Regions from separate parts of the Cellulomonas sp. NPDC057328 genome, predicted to be linked through region 2. Evidence: predicted binding sites of a transcription regulator. Region 2 holds the regulator's gene; the other holds the start of a gene.
The links. Region 2 encodes HrcA, which represses chaperone genes, less so after heat shock. Its sites were predicted from a motif close to TTNGCACTCGNNNNNNNCGAGTGCNAA; they were not measured.
Positions count from the first base shown of each region.

Region 1 (3,498 bases), on a different contig from region 2:
GGCGCGATCCCCTGCGGCACGTGGAGGAAGTACGCGTCGAGAGGTGCGTCGAACACCACGGTGGCGTCGTCGGGCAGGGCCTGCAGCGCGGCGGCCAGCGACGCGTCGTCGTCGAAGAACGCGAGGCCGACCCGCCCGCGGTCGCGGAAGGCGCTGACGACGCCGACCGGTTCCCCGCCCCGCGTCAGCGGTGCGACCCACTGCTCGAGCGCGGCCGTGGGCGCGGCGCCCGTCGTTCCGGCGATGAACTCCCGCGTCCAGGCGGTCAGCGCGACGGGCGTCCCGACCTGCACGCCGACGTACCCGATCACCGCCTCACGGTCGGTGGTGACCGCCCCTTCCTGGCTCTCCGCGATCAGGGCCGCAGCCTCGTCGGCGAACCACGTGACGGCGTCGGCAGGGACGACCGGCGGCTCGGCGGCCGACGGCGGGGCGACGAGCAGGGCCGTGGTGCCGGCGACGGCACCGGTCAGCACGGTACGGACGACGGCTCGTGCGGTGGTCGTCGTCCTCACCCCCGTGCCCTCGGTCCACCACGGCGGTCACGCCGGTGGGAGGAGTGTTCACCCGGGGGCGACGGCTCCACAAGGACGGTGGCCGCCGGCGCAGCGACGGCCCCGCTCCGGGCGGGAGCGGGGCCGTCGTGGGGGACCGTCGGGGACCGTCGGGTGCGGCCGTCGTGTCAGGCGGTCGCGTCCGCCGGCTGGGCCTCGACGTGGCCGGCCTCGATGGACGTCGGCCGGGCGCCGTGCTGCACCTCGATGCGGCGCGGCTTCGCCTCCTCCGCGACCGGGATCGTCAGGGTCAGCACGCCGTCGGCGTACGTCGCCGAGATGCGGTCGAGCGCGAGGCCGCGGCCCACGGTGAGCTGCCGGGCGTACGTGCCGGACGGGCGCTCCTTCGCGAGCCACTGCACGTCGTGCTCGGTGCGGCCGGACCGCTGCGCACGGACCGTCAGCGTGCGGTCCTCGACGTTGACGTCGATCGTGCCCGGGTCGGCGCCCGGCAGGTCGACGTGCAGCACGTAGTGGTCGCCGTCGCGGTACAGGTCCATCGGCATCGACGCCGACGCGCGGTCGGCCGCGAAGACCTGCGCGAGCACGCGGTCCATCTCCTGGAACGGGTCGAAACGAGTAGCCACGCCCCTCACCTCCTCGACGTGGGGCCTCGGACCTCCCGGGCCCCGGTGCGTCCCGGTGCCCTCCGGCACCGGTGGCTACAGGCAGATATCTAGCACTCTCGGGTCGAGAGTGCCAGCCCTCGCGACACGCTGTTCGCGCACGGAGAACGCCTCGCGCGGACGTCGGGGGACGCCCGCGCGCGGCCTGCGGGAGCGGGGTGGGGAGGTCGGACGGGACGGGTCAGGCGCTGCGGCCCATGCCGGGTCGCGCGTCCGTGCCGGCGCCCGGCCCCGAGCCCGGGAACGTCGCGACGAAGGCGCTCAGCCCCTCGACGATCCGCACGTCGGCGTCCAGCCACGGCACGTCGTGCCACTGGCCCTGCGGGAGCCAGCGGAGCTCGTCGTGCTCCACGAGCGGCTCGGGCTCGCCCTCGACGATCTCCGCGAACCACAGCCGCATGACGTACCGGTCGGACAGGCGCCAGGCGCCGTCGTCGGGCCCGAGGAGCTCGACGCCGAGGCCGACGCGGACGCCGAGCTCCTCGCGGAGCTCGCGGTGCAGCGCCTCCTCGGGCGACTCCCCGGGGTCGACCTTGCCCCCGGGGAACTCCCACCTGCCGGCGAGGCTGGCCGGCGTGGCACGGCGCGCCGCGAGGAGGAGGCGCGGGTCATCGAGGTCGTCGACGACGGCGGCGGCCACGACGAGGACGGGCGGCGTCATGCGGGCAGTCTGCCAGGCACGCGTCACGGCCGGGTCACGAACCGGGCCGGACGGGCCGCAGCCGCACGCGCCCCCGTCCGACGTCCGCTCACCCCCGGCGGACGTCGAGCGGGTCGTGGGACCGCACCCGGAGGGTGGTGCGTCAGCGGATGCCGTGCGCGACCGCCCAGGCGACGGCCTCGGCGCGCGTGGAGGCACCGATCTTGCGGTAGACGCTACGGACCTGCGACTTGACCGTGTTGCGCGTGACGAAGAGGCGGGTGGCGATCTCCTCGAGCGTCACGTCCTCGGCGAGCTCGGCCAGCACGACGCGCTCGCGCCGCGTGAGCGAGTGGCCGGTGAAGGTCGCCGCGGTCTCGCGGGTCTCCAGCATGCTCATGATGTCCTCCGGTGGGCGGCGGGGTCGGACCGTCCGACCCCGCGAGGGCTGCGTACCGGATGAGAGGGACGTGCGACGGTCCTATGACGGGACTTTCGCCACCAGTTCTCTCCGACCACCGACGGTTCCCCCCGCGGTGCCGATCGCTGCACCGAACAAGACGGTCCGGGACCCGCTCTGATACACGCAGGTCACGGTCCGTCGCCAGCACTGTGCGCCCGATCACCCGTTCGGGGCAAGCACCCGTCAGGTGGAGACCACCGATCGATCACCCGTCCGGAGCAGTCGGGTCCGATTCGTCTGGGAGGTCTCACCCACGGCCGCCCGCAGGTGGCGTCAGGGGTTGAGCGCGCCGTACTCCTCCGCGGACAGCAGCGGGCCGGTCTCCGCGACGTCGACCCGCAGCAGCCAGCCGGCGCCGTACGGGTCGGCGTTGACCACGGACGGGTCGTCGACGACGCCCTGGTTGACCTCGACGACGGTGCCCGTGACGGGCGAGTACAGCTCCGAGACGGACTTGGTCGACTCGATCTCGCCGATCACCGAGCCGGCGGTCACGGTGTCGCCGACGCCCGGCAGCTCCACGAACACGATGTCGCCGAGCGCCTCGGCGGCGACGGACGTGATGCCGACGGTCGCGGGCGACCGGTCGTCGATCCACTCGTGCTCGGCGGTGTACTGCAGCGTGACGGGCAGCTCGGCGGCCATGGGTGCTCCTGTCGGGGCGAGGTCGGGTGCGGGCGGTGCGGGTGGTGCGGGTGCGGCGGTGGTGCGGCGGTCGCGCGGGCGCGCGACGTCGTCACCGGGGACGACGGTAGAAGGGCAGCGGCACGACGCGCACGGGTTCGCGCCGACCGCGCACGTCGACGGCCAGCTCGGTGCCCTCGGCGGAGACCTCGGGCGTCACGTACGCCATCGCGACGGGGTGGCCGAGCGTCGGCGAGGGGGCGCCGGACGTGACGGTGCCGACGGCGGGTGCGTCGGTGGCCGTCGAGGCGTGCACCGCGTACCCGTGCCGCGCGGCACGGCGGCCGAGCCCCTGCAGCCCGACGAGCACCCGCGCCGGCGCGGAGGCGGCCCGGGCGGCCAGGGCGTCGCGGCCGACGAACGGCAGCGGCGTGCCGTCGGCGTCCACCTTGTCGAGCTTCACGACCCGCCCGAGGCCCGCGTCGTGCGGGGTGGTCGTGCGGTCGAGCTCGTTCCCGTACAGCGGCATGCCGGCCTCGAGCCGCAGCGAGTCGCGGGCGGACAGCCCCGCGGGGACGGTGCCGTACGGCT
Region 1 covers NZ_JBHUZW010000007.1:7,400-10,897, reverse strand. Annotated here, with positions in the region: gene ACFUMH_RS02520 (hypothetical protein) at 1-515, opposite strand, end outside; gene ACFUMH_RS02515 (Hsp20/alpha crystallin family protein) at 683-1,141, opposite strand; gene ACFUMH_RS02510 ((deoxy)nucleoside triphosphate pyrophosphohydrolase) at 1,362-1,841, opposite strand; gene ACFUMH_RS02505 (LuxR C-terminal-related transcriptional regulator) at 1,984-2,220, opposite strand; gene gcvH (glycine cleavage system protein GcvH) at 2,557-2,928, opposite strand; gene gcvT (glycine cleavage system aminomethyltransferase GcvT) at 3,020-3,498, opposite strand, start outside.
Region 1: a site for HrcA is predicted at 1,231-1,257, ahead of ACFUMH_RS02515 (Hsp20/alpha crystallin family protein). Genes of this name have one in related genera too.

Region 2 (3,498 bases):
GCGTGCCGGTGTCGACGCCCGCGGGCACGTCGACCGACAGGGTGCGGCGCGAGCGGACGCGGCCCTCGCCGGCGCACTCCGTGCACGGCTCCGGGATGACGGTGCCGAAGCCGTGGCACGCGGCGCACGGCTGCGTCGTCATGACCTGGCCGAGGAACGACCGCGCGACGCGCTGCACGGACCCGCGGCCGCCGCAGACCTCGCAGGTGCGCGGCGACGTGCCGGGGCGGCAGCACGTGCCGCCGCACGTGGGGCAGAGCACGGCCGTGTCGACCTGCACCTCGCGGTGCGCGCCGAAGGTCGTCTCCGCCAGGTCCACGTCGAGGCGCACGAGCGCGTCCTGCCCGCGGCGCGCGCGCGGCATCGGGCCGCGGGGCGCGCCCGGGCCTCCCGCGCCGAAGAACGTCTCGAAGATGTCCTGGAAGCCGAAGCCGCCCCCCATGCCGCCACCGGGCGACGCCGGGTCGGCGCCCATGTCGTACGCGCGCCGCTTCTCGGGGTTGCCGAGCACGTCGTAGGCGCGTGAGACGTCCTTGAACCGCTCCTCGGCGGCCGGGTCGGAGCCCGCGACGTCGGGGTGCAGCTCGCGGGCGAGCTTGCGGTACGCCTTCTTGACCTGCTCCGGGGTGGCGTCGCGCGCGACGCCGAGGATCTCGTAGTAGTCCGTCACGTGGGGTGCTCTTCGCTTCCTGCTCGTCGGGGGGCCGTCGGATGGGGTCGGCCCTGCCGGTCAGCCGGCGAGGATGCGCGTGAGGTAGCGGGCCACGGCCCGCACCGCCGACATCGTCCCGGGGTAGTCCATGCGCAGCGGCCCCACGGAGCCGAGCACGGCCACGCCGCCCTCCGCGCCGTAGCCGCTCGTCACGATGCTCGTCTCCGCGAGCCCTTCGTGCTGCGTCTCGCGCCCGATGCGCACCGCGACGCCGGCGGTGTCCTCCGCCATCTCCGAGAGCAGACGCAGGAGCACGACCTGCTCCTCCAGCGCCTCGAGGACGGGGCCGATCGTGTGCGGGAAGTCCGCACCGGCGCTGCGGGCGAGGTGCGAGGCGCCCGCGACGACGACGCGCTCCTCGCGCTCCTGCGCGAGGGTCTCCCCGACCACCGCCACGACCGCACGCGCGAGCGCCGAGCCGTCGGCCGCGAACTCCGAGGCGAACTCCTCCGCGAGCGCGTCGAGCGCGACGTCGAGGTCCGGGAGGCGCAGGCCCGCGGCCGCGACGTTGAGCCGGACGCGCAGCCGCGCGACCACCGCCTCGTCGACGTCCTCCCGCAGCTCGAGCGTGCGCTGCTCGACCCGGCCGGTGGTGGTGATGATGACGACCAGCAGGTGCCGGGCGCCGACGGGCACCAGCTCGACGTGCCGCAGCGCCGAGCGCCGCAGCGACGGGTACTGCACGACCGCGACCTGCTGCGTGAGCTGCGCGAGCAGCCGGACCGCGCGGTCGATGACGTCGTCGAGGTCCACCGCCTGCTCGAGCAGCGTGCCGATCGCCCGCTTCTCGGCCGCGGACAGCGGCTTGACGCCCGAGAGCCGGTCCACGAAGACCCGGTAGCCGAGGTCGGTGGGCACGCGCCCCGCGGAGGTGTGCGGCTGCACGATGAGCCCGGCGTCCTCGAGCGCGGCCATGTCGTTGCGGATCGTCGCGGGCGACACCCCGAGCGCGTGGCGCTCCGTGAGCGCGCGCGAGCCCACGGGCTCGCGCGTGGCGACGTAGTCCTCGACGATCGCGCGCAGGACGTCCAGCCGACGGTCCTCGCTCATGGCCCCTCCTCCCGTGCGTCGCGGGTCCGCTCCCGGTGCTCCACGCCCGGGGCGACGCCCCGGGGGTAGCACTCGACGAGCGCGAGTGCCAATTCTACGCCGAGCCGCGCGGCGCCGGCACGGCACGCCGCGGCGGGCGGCTACCGTGCCCGCGTGAGCCACGACCGCTACGGCCCCGACGTCCTGTCCGCCGGCCCGACCCGGCATCACCGTCCCGCGCGCACGTCGCGGGACCAGCCCGCCGAGACGGGGCTGGTCGTCGAGGACGTCGAGACCGGGTGGGTGGGCGCGGTGGTGCGCGTGGAGAAGTCCGGCGGCCAGCACGTGGTCGTGCTGGAGGACCGCCGCGGCCGCACGCGCACGTTCACGCTCGGCCCCGGGTTCTGGGTGGACGGCGAGCCCGTCGTGCTCGTCCCGCCCGTGACCCGCGCGGCGCCCGCGCGGCCGGCCCGCACGGCGTCCGGGTCCGTCGCCGTGCACGACGCCCGGGCGCGCGTCGCCCGGGGCAGCCGCATCTGGGTGGAGGGCAAGCACGACGCCGAGCTCGTCGAGAAGGTGTGGGGCGACGACCTGCGCGTCGAGGGCGTCGTCGTCGAGCTGCTCGAGGGCGTCGACCACCTCGCCGACGCGGTGCGCGACTTCCGCCCGACGGCGGACCGGCGCATCGGCGTGCTCGTGGACCACCTGGTGCCCGGCTCGAAGGAGAGCCGGATCGCCGCCGAGGTCGTCCGGTCCGCACCCGCCGGCACGGTGCTCGTGCTCGGGCACCCGTACGTCGACGTGTGGCAGGCGGTGCGCCCCGAGCGGCTCGGCCTGACCGCGTGGCCGACGATCGAGCGCGGCACCGAGTGGAAGCGCGGCATCCTGCGCGAGCTCGGGTGGCCGGCGGACGACCAGGCCGACGTCGCCCGCGCGTGGGTGCGGATCCTGCGGTCGGTGCGCAGCTACGCCGACCTCGAGCCGAGCCTGCTCGGGCGGGTCGAGGAGCTCATCGACTTCGTGACGGCCTGACGCCCCGTCGCCCGGCACGACGACGCCCCCGCCGGTCGGCGGGGGCGTCGTCGTCACGGCACGGCACGTCGCGAGGCGTCGCGTCGCGCGCCCGGCACGTCAGGGCGCGACGACGCCGCCCGTCAGCCGGCGGAACGCGTACGCCGAGATGAGGATCGCGACCGGCGTGCCCACGAGGGCGCCCACGCCGCACACCGCCGCCCCCGCGGCCGACACGAGCCACGCCACGAGCACGACGAGGATCGACGTGCCGATCTCGCGCGTCTGCACGGTCACGCTCGAGCGGATCGCGTCGATCGCGCCCTGCCCGCGGTCCACCACGAAGTGCACGGCGAAGAAGACGAGGTACACGACCGCGAGCAGCAGCACCGGTCCGAGGAGCGGCACCCAGCCCACCAGGAGGTACGCGACCGTCATCAGCAGGCCGACCACGAACACCGGCCCGGCGTGGGAGAGGTCGAACATGTCGCCCACGGTCACCTGACGGCCGTCCGCGACCTTGAGGGCCGCCCGGACGTACGCCGCCAGCCACAGCGCCGACAGCAGGACCGTCAGCGCACCGAGCACGAGGCCGCCCACGCCGAAGCCGATCGCCGAGAGCGCGCCGGCGCCGCCGTCCGCGTCCTGCGCGAGCGCACCGAAGCCGCCGAACGCGATCGAGGCCAGCAGCACGACGAGGAAGATCCCCACCGCCCACGCGATCCCGCCCACCACGAACGCGACCC
Region 2 covers NZ_JBHUZW010000076.1:14,470-17,967, forward strand. Annotated here, with positions in the region: gene dnaJ (molecular chaperone DnaJ) at 1-670, opposite strand, end outside; gene hrcA (heat-inducible transcriptional repressor HrcA) at 731-1,762, opposite strand; gene ACFUMH_RS13370 (DUF3097 domain-containing protein) at 1,916-2,773, shown strand; partial or broken gene ACFUMH_RS13375 (hypothetical protein) at 2,873-3,498, opposite strand, start outside.